DNA from 3 places in the Pantoea sp. S18 genome. Region 1 is predicted to be linked to each of the others. Evidence: predicted binding sites of a transcription regulator. Region 1 holds the regulator's gene; each other region holds the start of a gene.
The links. Region 1 encodes Fur, which represses iron uptake genes when iron is present. Its sites were predicted from a motif close to ATAATAATGAGAACNACTATCAA; they were not measured.
Positions count from the first base shown of each region.

Region 2: fhuA (ferrichrome porin FhuA) is a predicted target of Fur. The motif match lies at 2,862-2,884, and genes of this name have one in related genera.
Region 3: VIJ98_RS16505 (TonB-dependent receptor domain-containing protein) is a predicted target of Fur. The motif match lies at 1,540-1,562, and genes of this name have one in related genera.

Region 1 is NZ_CP142688.1:1,234,684-1,239,757, forward strand. It holds gene nagE (N-acetylglucosamine-specific PTS transporter subunit IIBC) at 1-397, shown strand, start outside; gene glnS (glutamine--tRNA ligase) at 550-2,217, shown strand; gene VIJ98_RS05575 (hypothetical protein) at 2,453-2,848, shown strand; gene fur (ferric iron uptake transcriptional regulator) at 2,907-3,356, opposite strand; gene fldA (flavodoxin FldA) at 3,710-4,240, opposite strand; gene ybfE (LexA regulated protein) at 4,378-4,653, opposite strand; gene ybfF (esterase) at 4,821-5,074, opposite strand, start outside.
Region 2 is NZ_CP142688.1:826,039-831,112, forward strand. It holds gene VIJ98_RS03690 (bifunctional cytidylyltransferase/SDR family oxidoreductase) at 1-755, opposite strand, end outside; gene VIJ98_RS03695 (glycosyltransferase family 25 protein) at 759-2,585, opposite strand; gene fhuA (ferrichrome porin FhuA) at 2,920-5,074, shown strand, end outside.
Region 3 is NZ_CP142688.1:3,558,508-3,563,581, reverse strand. It holds gene VIJ98_RS16520 (siderophore-interacting protein) at 1-496, shown strand, start outside; gene VIJ98_RS16515 (PadR family transcriptional regulator) at 586-1,125, shown strand; gene VIJ98_RS16510 (SelT/SelW/SelH family protein) at 1,183-1,470, opposite strand; gene VIJ98_RS16505 (TonB-dependent receptor domain-containing protein) at 1,692-4,025, shown strand; gene VIJ98_RS16500 (ChuX/HutX family heme-like substrate-binding protein) at 4,074-5,074, shown strand, end outside.

The sequences.
Region 1 (5,074 bases):
CGAAGCGTTCGCCAGCAAGGCAGTCGGCGATGGTCTGGCGATCAAACCAACCGGTAAAACCGTGGTTGCGCCAACCGCCGGAACCGTGGTGAAGATCTTCAATACCAACCATGCGTTCTGCCTCGAAGCGGAAAACGGTGTCGAGATCGTCGTGCACATGGGTCTGGATACGGTAGCGCTGGAAGGTAAAGGCTTCACGCGTCTGGTTGAAGAGGGCGCAACGGTCACTGCAGGCCAGCCAATCCTGGAAATGGATTTGGACTTCCTCAATGCCAACGCCCGCTCGATGATCAGTCCGGTTGTGGTCAGCAACAGCGATGATTTCGCTGGTCTGAATTTACTGGCAACCGGTTCAGTGGTTGCAGGCCAAACCCCGCTGTACGAGGTTAAAGGCTAAGTCCTTGTGATTGAGCCAGAAGGCAGGAAGCAATTCCTGCCTTTTTTGTTTTAAAACGACCAACAAACGGTTGTTTCCCTCCTGCGCTTTGTGGATCATACTCCGTTACTTCGTGGTACAAATCACCCGTTATAGTTTTTGAGGATTTTGAGATGAGTGAGGCTGAAGCCCGCCCAACGAACTTTATTCGTCAGATCATCGACGAAGATTTGGCGAGCGGTAAGCACAGCAGTGTGCATACCCGTTTCCCGCCTGAGCCCAATGGTTATTTGCATATTGGCCATGCGAAATCCATCTGCCTGAACTTTGGTATCGCGCAAGACTACCAAGGTCAGTGCAATCTGCGTTTCGACGACACTAACCCAGTAAAAGAAGATCTGGAGTTTGTCGAATCCATTAAGCGTGATGTGCAATGGCTGGGCTTTGAGTGGAGCGGCAACATTCGTTACTCCTCAGACTACTTCGACCAACTGTTCAACTATGCGGTTGAGCTGATTAACAAAGGCCTGGCCTATGTTGATGAACTGTCAGCAGATGAGATCCGTGAATATCGCGGTTCCCTGACGGCGCCGGGCAAAAACAGCCCGTATCGCGATCGCAGCGTGGAAGAGAACTTAGCGCTGTTCCAGAAGATGCGCGATGGCGGTTTCGAAGAGGGCAAAGCCTGTCTGCGTGCCAAAATCGACATGGCTTCCAGCTTCATTGTGATGCGCGATCCAGTGCTGTATCGCATTAAGTTTGCCGATCACCATCAGACTGGCAGCAAGTGGTGCATCTATCCGATGTACGACTTCACCCATTGCATTTCGGATGCGATTGAAGGCATTACCCACTCTCTCTGTACGCTGGAGTTCCAGGATAACCGTCGTCTGTACGATTGGGTGCTGGATAACATCACCATTCCGGTTCATCCGCGTCAGTACGAGTTCTCACGCCTGAATCTGGAATACGCGGTGATGTCGAAGCGTAAACTGACTCAGCTGGTGAGCGAGAAGGTTGTCGAAGGCTGGGACGATCCGCGCATGCTGACCGTGTCTGGTCTGCGTCGTCGTGGTTACAGCGCCGCTTCCATCCGTGAGTTCTGCCGCCGTATTGGTGTGACTAAACAGGACAATATCGTGGAGATGGCTTCACTGGAATCGTGCATTCGTGACGATCTCAATGAAAACGCACCGCGTGCTATGGCCGTAATGGATCCGCTGAAAGTGGTGATCGAGAACCTGCCTGCAGGTCACGAAGAGATCATCAGCATGCCGAATCATCCGAACAAACCTGAGATGGGTACGCGTGAAGTGCCATTCAGCCGTGAAGTGTGGATCGATCGCGCGGACTTCCGTGAAGAAGCTAACAAGCAGTACAAACGTCTGGTGCTGGGCAAAGAAGTGCGTCTGCGTAATGCTTACGTGATCCGTGCCGAACGTGTGGCGAAGGATGATGAAGGCAATATCACCTGCATCTATTGTACCTGCGACGTTGATACGCTGAGCAAAGATCCGGCTGATGGCCGTAAAGTGAAAGGCGTCATCCATTGGGTTTCTGCAATTCACGCGCTGCCAGCGGAATTCCGCCTGTACGATCGTCTGTTCAGTGTGCCAAATCCGGGCGCGGCTGAGGATTTCCTCACCACCATCAACTCGAACTCGCTGGAAATCAAACAGGGCTTCGTGGAGCCAGGTTTGCGTGCAGCCGATCCAATGGCACCGTACCAGTTCGAACGCGAAGGCTATTTCTGTGCTGATAGCGTCTATTCACAGCCATCCAAACTGGTGTTTAACCGCACCGTTGGTTTGCGTGATACCTGGGCAAAAATCGGCGATTAATACATTTTGTCGCTAGCACGATAAGATCATGAAAGGGCGAGCAATCGCCCTTTTTTATTGTCTCGATTTAACCAGATACGACCTTTTATGCTGCCCGCTGCAATTAGCCTTTAATTCCTTATTTGCGACTATTCTGACTTTAGCAAAATTAAACCATTTGCCAGTGTGAAAAACTTTTTTTCAGGTAGGCTATGCGCTCTCAGCCGTTGCTCTGCGGGTAATCAAAGGATAAAAAATGACAAGTCTCGCCCTGGAAGCCAAACATAGCGTGGTGGTTTTACATCAGCTTATCGAACGTATTTTCAATCAGGCAGAAGGCAGTGATGACAGCATTGATCTGTTCTTGTCGTACTTTCATCCCGACTTCAAAATGGTTACGCCTCAGGGTAAACAGCTTGATCTTAATGAGATGGAAACACTGTTTCGCCAGTTGCAGGGGCAGCGTGAAGGGATGCGAATTGCCACCAGTGAGCACGCCATCATTTCGCAGCAAAGCGACGAAGTCACAATTCAGTATCGTGAATTGCAGATGATGAATGGCACCAATCAGACCCGCATTTCTCTGGCGGTACTGGATTGCAGCACCGCCATTCCGCGCTGGCGCTACTTGCAGGAAACGCTCGTTGCCTGATTTCAGACATAAAAAAACCGGCTTAAGCCGGTTTTTTTATACTGCATAGCACACTCAATTACTTATCGTGGAGCGTATCGTCTTCGCGGCAGTCTCCCAGAGCACAGTGACCATACAGGTACAGGCTGTGGTTGCTAAGCTTGATGCCGTGGCGAGTGGCAATTTCACGCTGACGCGTTTCGATTGATTCATCGCTGAATTCGATAACTTTGCCACAATCCAGGCAGATCAAGTGATCGTGGTGATGTTGCTGAGTCAGTTCGAAGACAGATTTGCCGCCTTCAAAGTTATGACGGGTTACGATGCCCGCGTCGTCAAACTGGTTAAGAACGCGATACACCGTTGCCAGACCAATCTCTTCGCCCATATCGATCAGGCGCTTATACAAATCTTCCGCACTGACGTGATGGGACTCGGGGCCGGGTCCCTGAAGCACTTCCAGAATTTTCAGTCTGGGTAGCGTGACTTTCAGGCCAGCCTTCTTCAATGCGGAGTTGTTGTCAGTCATGCGGATATTGTCCTGTTACTTTGCTAGTCACTTGCGGCGCAGGGGCCTTGAATGTTTAGGTCAACGCGCATTCTCATTTGCGTCTCATTATAGAACTCAAGCAGTGAAATGAAAACCAAGGCAACGTCCTTAATCACCAAAGGTTGTAAGGATAAGTCACTAACGTCTTCAGGACGCTTGGGTTTTGGATTCCATTTCACTCAGCCTCATTCTACTGCCAGAGGAATAAGCGGATGACCATTGCGGGTATTCTACAGATTTGCGGGGAAAAGTTAAAAAACCGTAGCTATTATTTTTATAGGAAATTCCGTTGCCCGATGTGAGGCAGCGCGCACATCGGGCAGAGCAGGGAATTAAGCTTCAATAATCTCTTTCAGCTGCAGCTCATCGAAGATCTGCTTCACCCACTTCTCAACACGTTCGTTGGTCAATTCTGGTTGACGATCTTCATCAATCGCCAGACCCAGGAAGTTTTTGTCATCGGCCAGACCTTTAGAGGCTTCGAAATGATAGCCTTCGGTTGGCCAGTGACCAACAATCACCGCACCGTTTGGCTCGATGATGTCACGGATGGTGCCCATCGCGTCACAGAAGTACTCGGCATAATCTTCCTGATCGCCACAACCAAACAGCGCTACCAGCTTGCCATTGAAATCAATCTCTTCCAGCGTCGGGAAAAAATCATCCCAGTCACACTGCGCTTCGCCGTAATACCAGGTTGGAATACCCAGCAGCAGGATGTCGAATGCATCGAGATCTTCTTTGGTGCTCTTAGCAATGTCATGCACTTCGGCGACATCTTTACCCAGTTGTTTCTGGATCATCTTTGCAATGTTTTCAGTGTTGCCGGTATCGCTGCCGAAGAAAATGCCTACGATTGCCATGGGTTAGGTAACCTCTTGAATCCTGATTGTGAAAGTAAGTCAGTTGACTGCACAGTTATGCGAATAATAGCAGACCGGTAAAAAGTGCGGAACTTGTAAAGCCGTGACTTTGTGTTCCAGCGTGCGGTCTTCGCGCGTTACGACAGTTTGAGCTGTGCCAGCAGCATTTGTTCAATCAATTCGCTGCGACTGATGTTTTGCTGATCGGCCAGCGTGCTGAGCGCGTCAACTGCCTCGCTCGACATCTTCAGCTCAACACGACGCAGCCCACGCACTTTATCGCGCTTGAGCTGGTTGCGTTTGTTGATGCGTAACTGTTCATCACGCGTCAGCGGGCTGGTTTTCGGGCGACCAGGACGCCGCTCGTCTGCGAAGAGATCAAGCGTAGTGCGGTCTGTCTGTTCTTTTGCCATGGTTTGTAAAACTGAGTGGGCGCGAACGGCGGAAAGGCGCTGCGCGATTAAAACATTATCGGCCCGACCACGGCGAAAAAATATCCGTGGCAAATTTTTAGCGCGACATCATACTCCAGCGCCTTCCCTGACGCCAACCCTAAAGCGCAAGCGGCAAGCTTTTGCTTTTACAGGTTAAAAAAACGCCGAACGGCGCGTAACACCGCATCGGGTTTCTCGGCGTGCACCCAATGTCCAGCTCCGCTGATCACATGTGCATGCGCCTGCGGGAACTGACGCAGCAGCGCATCGCGATGCCGATTATCCAGATAAGGCGAATCGCCGCCGCGGATAAACAGTGCCGGATGCGGCCATGCAGGAATCTCTTTCCAGCCGGAGATGGTGCTGTAGTTATCCCACAACACCGGCACATTAAAGCGCC
Region 2 (5,074 bases), 410 kb from region 1:
ATAACCATATGCTTATCGCGCAGGAAATCGAGATTTGCGGTATTCAGCGAGTGTGAACTTCTTTCCTGCAGCAATTTCTCTGCGATATAGAGATCAAGTGGATGGGTGATTTTGATATTGTCCTCATCGCCCTCGACGGTAATTACACGCGTTTCAGGCAACATATTACGCAGCACGCCGCAGTCGCAGGTAAACGTAAACTTACCCATGGCCGCCGCTTTCTCATAAGCCTGACGAATTTTATCGAGACGGAATGCCTGAGGTGTCTGGCCACGGCGCATGCTGGCACGATGAGGAATATTGGCAATGCAGCCATCATCGTGCACTTCTACTAAGGTATCTGCTGAGGGGATCACCACATCAACGGCATCAAAGGATTCCAGAGCATCTACACAATTGCGAATTATTGCGTCGCTAATTAATGGCCGCACGGCATCATGCAGTAAGATTTTGCATTGACCGTCATAGTTGATAAGGGTTTTCAGTGCGGAATATGTCGAGTCAAAACGTTCTTTACCGCCGTTCACCACTTTACTAACTTTATGCCACTGATTTTTAGCCACCAGTTCCCACACATAATCGATGTACTCATTTTGCGAGACAATAATAATCTCATCAATGTCGACCGAAGTTTCAAAACGCTCGATGGTGTATTCAATCACCGCACGTCCCGCCAACTTAGCAAATTGTTTCGGCTTGTCACTGCCAAAGCGGGTGCCTGTACCGCCAGAAAGTATTATGGCTACATTTTTCATTTTTTATTCCGCCGGTTGCGGTCTGAGTGATGAACAAATAATTTCAGTGATCTTCTCGCCCGCCGTTTTCTTTTCTATCTGCAGTTCCTCATACAGCACCTGTTCCCGGCGAATTTTCATTGCATCGCGCCCCGCGACAATATTGTCAACAAAGTTGAAAATATCCTCCTCACACCAGGCCACGTCGTAGGCGTCATAAATGAAATCTGCAGTGCGGTTCAAACCGTGACATGTTTCGTGAGTGAGATAGAGGATGGGTTTTTTTGACGGCAGATATTCCAGCAGGAAGGAACCGGCGTCCGCGATGAGTGCATCGGAACGTGCAAAAGTAAGCGTGTAATCATGCCCGTGATCCCACTCGAGATTGGCGTGTTGCTGTGCTGCGCGCAGTAACTGCTGATAAAGGCTTTGCGCCGTTGGGCTGGCTTCGCCTATCCATTGGCTTAGCAGCGGATGAGGGCGAATAATCAGATGAATATCCTGACGCTCAATCAGCTTCAGGAACGCGCTGCCGTAAAGGTTGAAAGTGGTGTACATCTTCTGGTCGCCCGGCAACACGAAATGCGGTGTCCACAGGAAGGTGGTTACTGTGCGTGGCTGCGGCTTGTCTGAAAGAGGGAAACGACGCTGGTAGTGGTCAAATTTGGGATGGCCGGTAACGTGCACATGGCGATTTCCTGCCTGACATTGCAGTGCAAACTCAGCTTTATGTTTTTCTGAACGGGCAAATATCCACGTCGCCAGATTCTGACAGAGCAAATTATATTGATACACCATACTTTCAGCGCCAATTCCGGTGTCGAGCGCGTAAGGGATGTAGGCGATTTTCACGCCGCGTTCATGCAGGTAGTCGCTGCGAAAGGCTTCGGGTCGCGCTTCGTCGTAAGGGTTTTGCAAGAACACCACATCCGGCTGACGCTCCTCCAATTGATAATCTTCAAAACCTGTGTAATCGAGCCCTCTTTCGCGCAGAATATCACGCTGAATATCGCCATTAACATCGCTGGCTTTCCAGTTCAGGTAAGGCACAACTACGATGCGGCAATCGAAGGCGGAATTAGCCTGCATCGCCTCAATCACCGATTCAAAGTTTGTCCAACCCGGCGGCCACTGAAAGTAAAAATCGACCTTAATTGGACCGCTAATGGAGGGCGTGAATTTGGCGGGCGCAACGATTTGACTCAACGGCTTCCTGAAGAGGGCGCGGTAATCTACCGTTCTATTTTCGATATCGCTTTTGTCGAGCCGTTGTGCACCAGCGTTGGGGAACATGCCCAGCCACAGATCCTGCTGCATCAAGCTATTCCAGTGCACATCAAGGGCATATTGTGCCTGCGCGCCACCTTGCAATTGTGCCTGAAGCGCTGCGCGATAGTTTTCAATCAGCGTGGCGTAATAGCGGTGATTGACGATATATGCGCAGGCGCACCACGCGAAGTTAGCGCGCACGATATATTCCACGCTTTTCAGCGGCGTCACGCGACGATAATTGGCCGCCAGAAAAGCCACTTGCCAGTTGATTTGCGGCAGGGCGGCAAAGTAGCGGTTGAGATTGTCATAATTCGCCTGGTTTTCATCAAAGCTGAAGTCATCTTCCAGAATCAGCACCCGCTCCCAGCCGTTATCGCGTGCCATCTCCAGCGCGGCAATATGCGATTGCGTGCAGCCGATGTACCCCTTTTCATGCTTGATCGCATCCAGACGAACGATTTTTTCAGGGGTTAGACCCAACTTTTTAAGTTGTTTAGTGATGCGGGTTAATCGGTCTTTGCGTTTCTTCAAATTGATGAAAATGACGCGATCAACAATGTTCCAGTTTATAACTGCCATGACGGTTTCTGTAGGAAGGAGAGTGCATGACATAAGCAATTAGCGGGCCAGATTTTAACTTGATGATTTTATTCATTATTGTTAATTGTGAGCTCTATCCGGATGAAATGAATTTCCGCTTTGCGGCAGTGCAATTTCCCGATTGCTGGCCTCCGCTCCCTTCATCGCTAATTTATTATTCGCGATCATGAATATGCGCGATCTGGCTGTAAACGCCGCGCTAACGGGCATTAGTCGTTGCGAATGTGGCGTTATTTCGCCTAAAATCCGTGCGTCATAATAATCATTCTCGTTTGTATTCACCTGCATCGACTTTTTTCGAGAGACCTCATTTATGAATACGCGAAACACCAATCCTTGTTTTTTACGCCCGCGTTCGCTGGCTTGGCTTATTTCACTGACTCTGGGTACGTTCAGCGTGCAGGCGTTGGCAGAAGATACCGTGGTTGTCAGTGCCGATGGCGGCAGCGGCGTGGCGCAAGAGAATGCATGGGGCCCGTCGCCAACCATCGCGGCCAAACGCAGCGCCACCGGCACCAAAACCGATACACCGATTGAAAAGAACCCGCAGTCGATCTCTGTAGTCACGCAAGAAGAGATGGCGATGAAAAACGTCACCAGCGTGAAAGGGGCTTTCAACTATACGCCTGGCGTATTGACCGGCAACCGCGGTAGCTCCAATGTCATCGATGCGCTTTCTATTCGCGGCTTCAGCGAAACCAACACCAACCAATATCTTGATGGCCTGAAACTGCAGGGCGATAACTACTCTGAGTTTGCTATCGATCCCTATTTCCTCGAGCGCGCTGAGCTGCTGCGCGGTCCGGTTTCGGTGCTGTACGGCAAGAGCAATCCGGGCGGCGTCGTTTCGCTGGTGAGTAAGCGTCCGACGCAGGAGACGCTGCGTGAAGTGCAGTTCCAGATGGGCACCAATAATCAGTTCTCCACCGGTTTCGACTTCGGCGGCTCGCTGGATGATGACGGCGTTTACAGCTATCGCCTGACCGGCCTCGCGCGCAGCGCCGATGCGCAGCAGGAGATGAACAAAGAGAAGCGCTACACCATTGCGCCATCGTTCAGCTGGCGTCCGGATGAGAACACGCGTTTTGATCTGCTGACCTACTTCCAGAACGAACCGGAAACCGGCTATTACGGCTGGTTGCCGCGTCAGGGCACAGTGGTGGGCATTACGCGTCCTGACGGCAGCAGTTACAAGCTGCCGACCAACTTTGATGAAGGCGAAGACAGCAACAAGATTTCGCGCAACACCAAGATGGTGGGCTACAACTTCGAACACAGCTTCAACGATACCTGGACGGTGCGACAGAATCTGCGCTATGCCGATCTGAGAACGGATTATCGCAGTATTTATGGCAATGGTTATCTGCCTGAAACACAACAAATTACTCGTGGTACAGCATTCTCAAATGAGAAACTGAACCAGTTTGCCGTTGATAACCAGGTTCAGGCTAAATTTGCCACCGGTGCCGTAGATCATACTTTGTTGATGGGGGTGGATTATCAGCGTACCCGCAATGATATTGATGCTGCCTTTGGCAGCGCCGCACCGATCAGTGCAATCAATCCGCAATATGGCAATGACGCGGTTATCGGTACGCCATTCCCGTATCAATATCTAAACCGTCAGGAACAAACTGGCCTCTACTCCCAGGATCAAATGGAGTGGAACCGTTGGGTGCTGACATTAGGCGGTCGCTATGATTACGCGATGACCTCGGCATTGAACCGTAACGGTAATACAGAAGAGAAAAATCACGATCAGGCCTTCACCTGGCGCGGTGGTTTGAACTATGTGTTTGATAACGGCATCGCGCCGTATTTCAGCTATAGCGAATCGTTTATTCCTACTGCGGGTACCACTTCCAGCGGCCAACCATTTGACCCTTCACGCGCTAAGCAGTATGAAGCGGGTGTGAAATATGTGCCAAAAGATCGTCCGATTGTTATTACGGGTGCGGTCTATCAGCTCACGAAAACGAAGAACCTCACAGCCGATCCCGATAGTCTGCAATTCAGCGTGCAGGGTGGTGAAATCCGTTCGCGCGGCGTGGAGTTAGAAGCCAAAGCGGCGGTAAATGCCAATATCAACCTGACAGCCGCTTACTCTTACACCGATGCCGAATATACGCATGACACCTTGCTGAAAGGCAAAACGCCGGTGCAGGTGCCGAAGCATATGGCCTCACTGTGGAGCGATTACACCTTCCATGAGACCGCGCTATCGGGTGTCACCGTGGGTGCCGGTGTGCGTTATGTCGGCGAGAGCAAAGGGTTGTACGCCAGCGGCGACGATGCGAACCAAAACTTCGACGTCGCCGGTTACACCACGGTTGATGCCGCGCTGAAATACGATCTCGCACGCTTTGGCATGCCGGGATCAAGCATCGGCGTTAACGTCAATAACCTGTTCGATCGTGAATACGTCGCCAGCTGCTACCGCGATTACGCCTGTTACTGGGGCGCTGAGC
Region 3 (5,074 bases), 2.0 Mb from region 1:
TAACGGCGTCGATTCTCTGACCATCGATTTCTACATCCACGATGGCGGCGTTGCCAGCAGCTGGGCAAGCGAAGCCAAAGTGGGCGATCAAATTGCGATGGGCGGCCCGCGCGGTTCGTTGGTGATACCAACGGATTATGCCTGCCAGATTTACGTCTGTGATGAGACCGGTTTGCCGGCCTTTAAACGTCGTTACAGCGAAATCCAGGCGCAGGACATTCACCTGCTGGCCTATGCCGATGAAGCCACCGGGCGCGATTATCTCGGTGATCTGCCGAATGTGCAGGTGAGCTGGTTGGGAAGCGGCAGCATGCAGGCCGATAACCTGGCACCGATAACGGCGCAGCTGGATCAGATTGCGCTGCCCGCCACTGAATACTTCATCTGGCTGACCGGCGAGGGCGAAGCGGTGAAATCGCTGAGCGATTACTTCACCCTGGGACGCGGTGCAAATACCGATTTCGTGCGCGCCGTAGCTTATTGGCATCAGAAATAACGGTAATGCCGCGCGCGCTGCCGCCTGTGTTGAATTTTGCCAGGTGGCAGACTACTATCAACCTCCTTTAATTAGCGCTCAGGAAGGCAATGAAACAGCAGCGGGATTTTCCATGGCAGTCCGATCACGCACAGCGTACCGTCTGTGCAGGCGCACGTAAGAAGCGTCGGGAGCGGATGCTGGATGCCAGCGATATCCGCCTGTTAATGCTGCACTTTCTGGCTAACAGTTCTGCGCACGGTTATGAGCTGATCAAATCGGTTGAAGAGCTCTCAAAAGGGGAATATTCCCCGAGTCCCGGCATTATTTATCCCAACCTGACGCTGCTCGAAGAGATGGATGCGATTCGCGTGGTCGATGCGCAGGCATCACGAAAAGCCTATGCGCTGAATGAGAGCGGCGTGGCGTTGCTGGCGGAGAATCGTGACAATGTGGATGCGATTATCGAGCGCTTAACTTCGCTGGCGATTCTGGTGAATAACCGCAGCATTCCGCAGGTTGAGCAGGCGATTCACCTGATCAAACACACCTTGAATCATCGTCTGGCGCAGGAAGATATTTCTGCAGAGTCGCTGGAAATCGTGATTGAAGCGTTGCATCAGGCGGCCGAGAAAATCGCGAACAGTTAACGCCGAACGTAGGGTCGCCATTCATGGCGACCGTCCAGAAAACCGCACCAACCAAAATCAACTCTTCTTCTTATCCACATGCCCAAGCGCGCGATCCGGCCAGCAAACATCGCGCACGCGCTGCTTCAGCGCAGCCGCATCCGGGAAACCGCCTTCCTGCTTACGCTCCCAAATCACCTGACCATCAATGGTGATCTCAAACACGCCGCCGGTTCCCGGCTTGAGCGTCACTGCACTTAAATCCTCGGCAAACGTATGCAGCAGCTCCTGCGCCATCCAGGCGGAACGCAGCAGCCAGTTACATTGTGTGCAGTAATGAATGGTAATCGCTGGTTTTTGTGACATAACCTGTCTCGTTTAGATAATGAAGTTAACAAAATGTGCGGTCCAAGATACATCTTAGCTTACTGCTAGTTGATAATGATTACCACTTGCATTACATTCCTGTCGACATCATTTATTACATAAAATAAGTCCATATTTTTTTACGGTCTTTTAACCAAAGCCCGTACTTTCAGGCAGCAAGCAAGTGAGCGAATACTAACAATTAACCAGGTATTTCGCGCATGTCTTCACTCTTTCAGGGAACGGCCCAGCAACGTCTTTTCAAAGTTGCCATCTTATCTTCAGCCATTCATGCCGCTTGCAGCTTTGCCGCCAGCGACAGCACCAGCAATGAACCGGTTCTCACCGTCACCGCGCCAAAACAGCAGGCCGGTAATAAAACCACCATTACGGCACAAGAGCTGCAAAAACGCGGCGCGAATGATTTCGGTTCGATCATGCGTTATGAACCGCTGATCAGCGCCACCGGTTCGAGCGGCGGATCCTCTGCCGGCAAAAGCGGTTTCGACCGCGCGGGCTATACCGGTTACAACATTCGTGGCCTGGAGAGTAACCGCGTCGGCATGGATATCGACGGCATTCCGATTCCGGATGCCACCGGACGTCCTTACGTCAGCCGCACCGGCAACAACACCTTTGGTATTGGCCGCGATTACATCGATCCCTACATGTTTGGCAGCGTTGATATCGAGAAGGGCGCCACGGCGGTGGATCAGCCGAATACCTCGATTGGCGGTAACGTCTCGTTCCATAACAAAAGCGCCGACGATTACCTTAGTAGCGACAAAAATACTTACTTCGGTTATCAGAGCGGTTACGACTCATCGAATCGTAGCTGGCACAACGGCATCACTGCCGCCGCCGGCGATGACGAGTTGCGTGGCCTGTTTGTTTACAGTCGTCGCGATGGTCAGGAGACCGAGAACAACAGCGGCGTGATCGATGCTTATCCGGCCAACTGGCACTCGGACGCCTTTATGACCTCCGGTATCTGGCAGCCGAACGATCAACATAAGCTGAGCGCTACTTTCGATTACTATCACAAAACCAATCACAGCCATTACGACACCTGGGACACCAGCGGCAACACCGTTTGGGGCACCGCGCAGCAGCAGAGTGATACGCGCCGCTGGGGCATCAATCTGGCGGATGAGTGGACGCCGTACAACGACTTTATCGATACGCTGACCACGCGCCTTTACTGGCAGCAAACGCAGGCGCACGACAATACCTATTTGCCAACCAGTGCCAGCCAGTACGGCTTTGTTTACTCTGATTTCAACGTCGATACCTACGGTTTCGACACGCGCGGCACCAAAACGCTGGGCCGCCATGAGCTGAGTGCCGGTGTCAACGCGCGCCTGGATAACAGCGAGCGTCCATTCCGTCAGGAACCAACGCCGAGCACCTTCAGCGCCATCACGCAGCCGCAGTCTGACAGCCGCACCTTCGCTGTGGCGGGTTACCTGCAAGATAAGATCAATTTCGATCTTAATAGCCACAACTTCGCGGTCATTCCCGGCGTACGCGTGATGTATCAAAGCACCAAACCCAAGGATCTGGGCGATCTGACTAACGGCAGCACAGTGCTGACCGAAGAGCAGGTTGATGCGCTGTACGGCAAAACCAACTCCGATACGCAGGTGCTGCCATCGCTGACCTTCCAGTACGACTTAACGCCAGCGTTGACCACCTATCTGCAATACAAACGCGGCGTGCAGTTCCCTACCACCAGCCAACTGTATGGTTCATGGAACCTTGGCTCCAGCTATGCGGGGAGCGCGCAGTATGCGCTGATTGGTAACACCGATCTGAAAACCGAAACCAGCAACAACTTCGAGTGGGGCCTGAAAGGCCAGGCGACAGAAGGCGTAACGGTTAACACTTCGGTGTTCTACAACCAGTACAAAAACTTCATCGCTTACACCCGCTATCGTCGCTCGGCCAATCCGGAGATGTTCGTTAACGTACCGAGCAACATCTACACCAGCTATCAGGCTGAAAACCGCGATAAGGCCTACATTTATGGTGCTGAGATCTCAACCAAAGTGAATTACGGCACCTGGTTCCCGCAAGTGGATGGCCTGAGCAGCACCTTTGCGCTGGGCTATAACGAAGGTAAATCGAAGTCCAGCTACGCCGGTGACAAGTACATCGATCTCGATAGCGTCGCGCCACTGAAAGCGATTGTTGGCCTGGCGTGGGATGACAAAGCGCGCGGCTACGGCGCAGCGCTGACCGCCACCTTCGTGAAAGGCAAACAGGCCACGGCGACCAACCGCGAAAGCTACACCAACACCGGCACGGCAATCACTGATTCCACCTCGGAATATATGCGCGTACCGGGTTACGGCATGGTGGATGCGACGGCTTACTGGCAGGCGACGAAAAACGTCAAGCTGAGCGGCGGCATCTACAACATTACCGATCGCAAATACTGGGATTACACCAGCAGCCGCACGCTGACCAGCAGCAATGCCCAGGAACGCAACGACATCAACCTGGCCGTAATGCCAGGCCGCACCTTCCAGCTGGGTGTAAACGTCGATTTCTAATCACTTTTCGCCCTGCGGCAGCGCAGGGCATTTTCATGGAGCAAGGCAATGAACCCACGTTACGATCACTATCTGGCGCTGAAAGGCGAGCATCCGAAAAAGTACGCCCGCGATCTCGCGGCATTGATGGGCATTGGCGAAGCGCAGCTGTGTGAAGCGCGTGTCGGCCATGATGCAAAAGTGTTAAAAGCTGATTTCCCTGCGCTGCTGGCGGCACTGGCGGCGGTAGGTGAAACCAAAAGCATTACCCGCAATGAATATGCAGTCCACGAGCAGGTGGGCAAATATGAAAATCTGCACCTCGGCGAACACGCCGGACTGATTCTCAACCCGCGTGCGCTCGATCAGCGCCTGTTCCCGAGTCAGTGGCACAGCGCGTTCTTCCTGCGGGAGCAGAGCGCTCATGGAGAACGTCAATGCATCCAGATTTTTGATCGCCACGCTGATGCGGTGCTGAAAATCTACACCACCGACAACACTGATATGGCCGCGTGGGATGCGCTGATTGCGGAGTTCGTGCAAGAGAACGCGGCGGCGTTAGATCCGCAACCCGCCAGCGCGCCACAATACAGCAGTGCGATTGATGCCAGCAAAGTGGAAGCCGAATGGCGCGCCATCACCGATGTGCATCAGTTCTTTGGTTTGCTAAAGCGTCACAACATCTCGCGCCCGCAGGCGTTCCGCGCGGTGGCGGACGATCTGGCACGCCAGGTGAGCAATGACGCGCTGGCGCAGTTGCTGGATCTGGCGCAGCAGGATGGCAACGAAATCATGATTTTCATCGGTAACCGTGGCTGCACGCAGATCTTTACCGGCGCGGTAGAGAAGCTGATGCCGATGGATAACTGGATCAACATCTTCAATCCCACCTTCACGCTGCATTTGATGGCGGATCACATCAGCGAAAGTTGGGTGACGCGCAAACCGAGCGGCGACGGCTTCGTCACCAGTCTGGAACTGTTTGCCGCCGACGGCACGCAGATCGCGCAGCTGTACGGTCAGCGCAGCGAAGGCACGCCGGAGCAGGCACGCTGGCGTGAGCAGGTGAT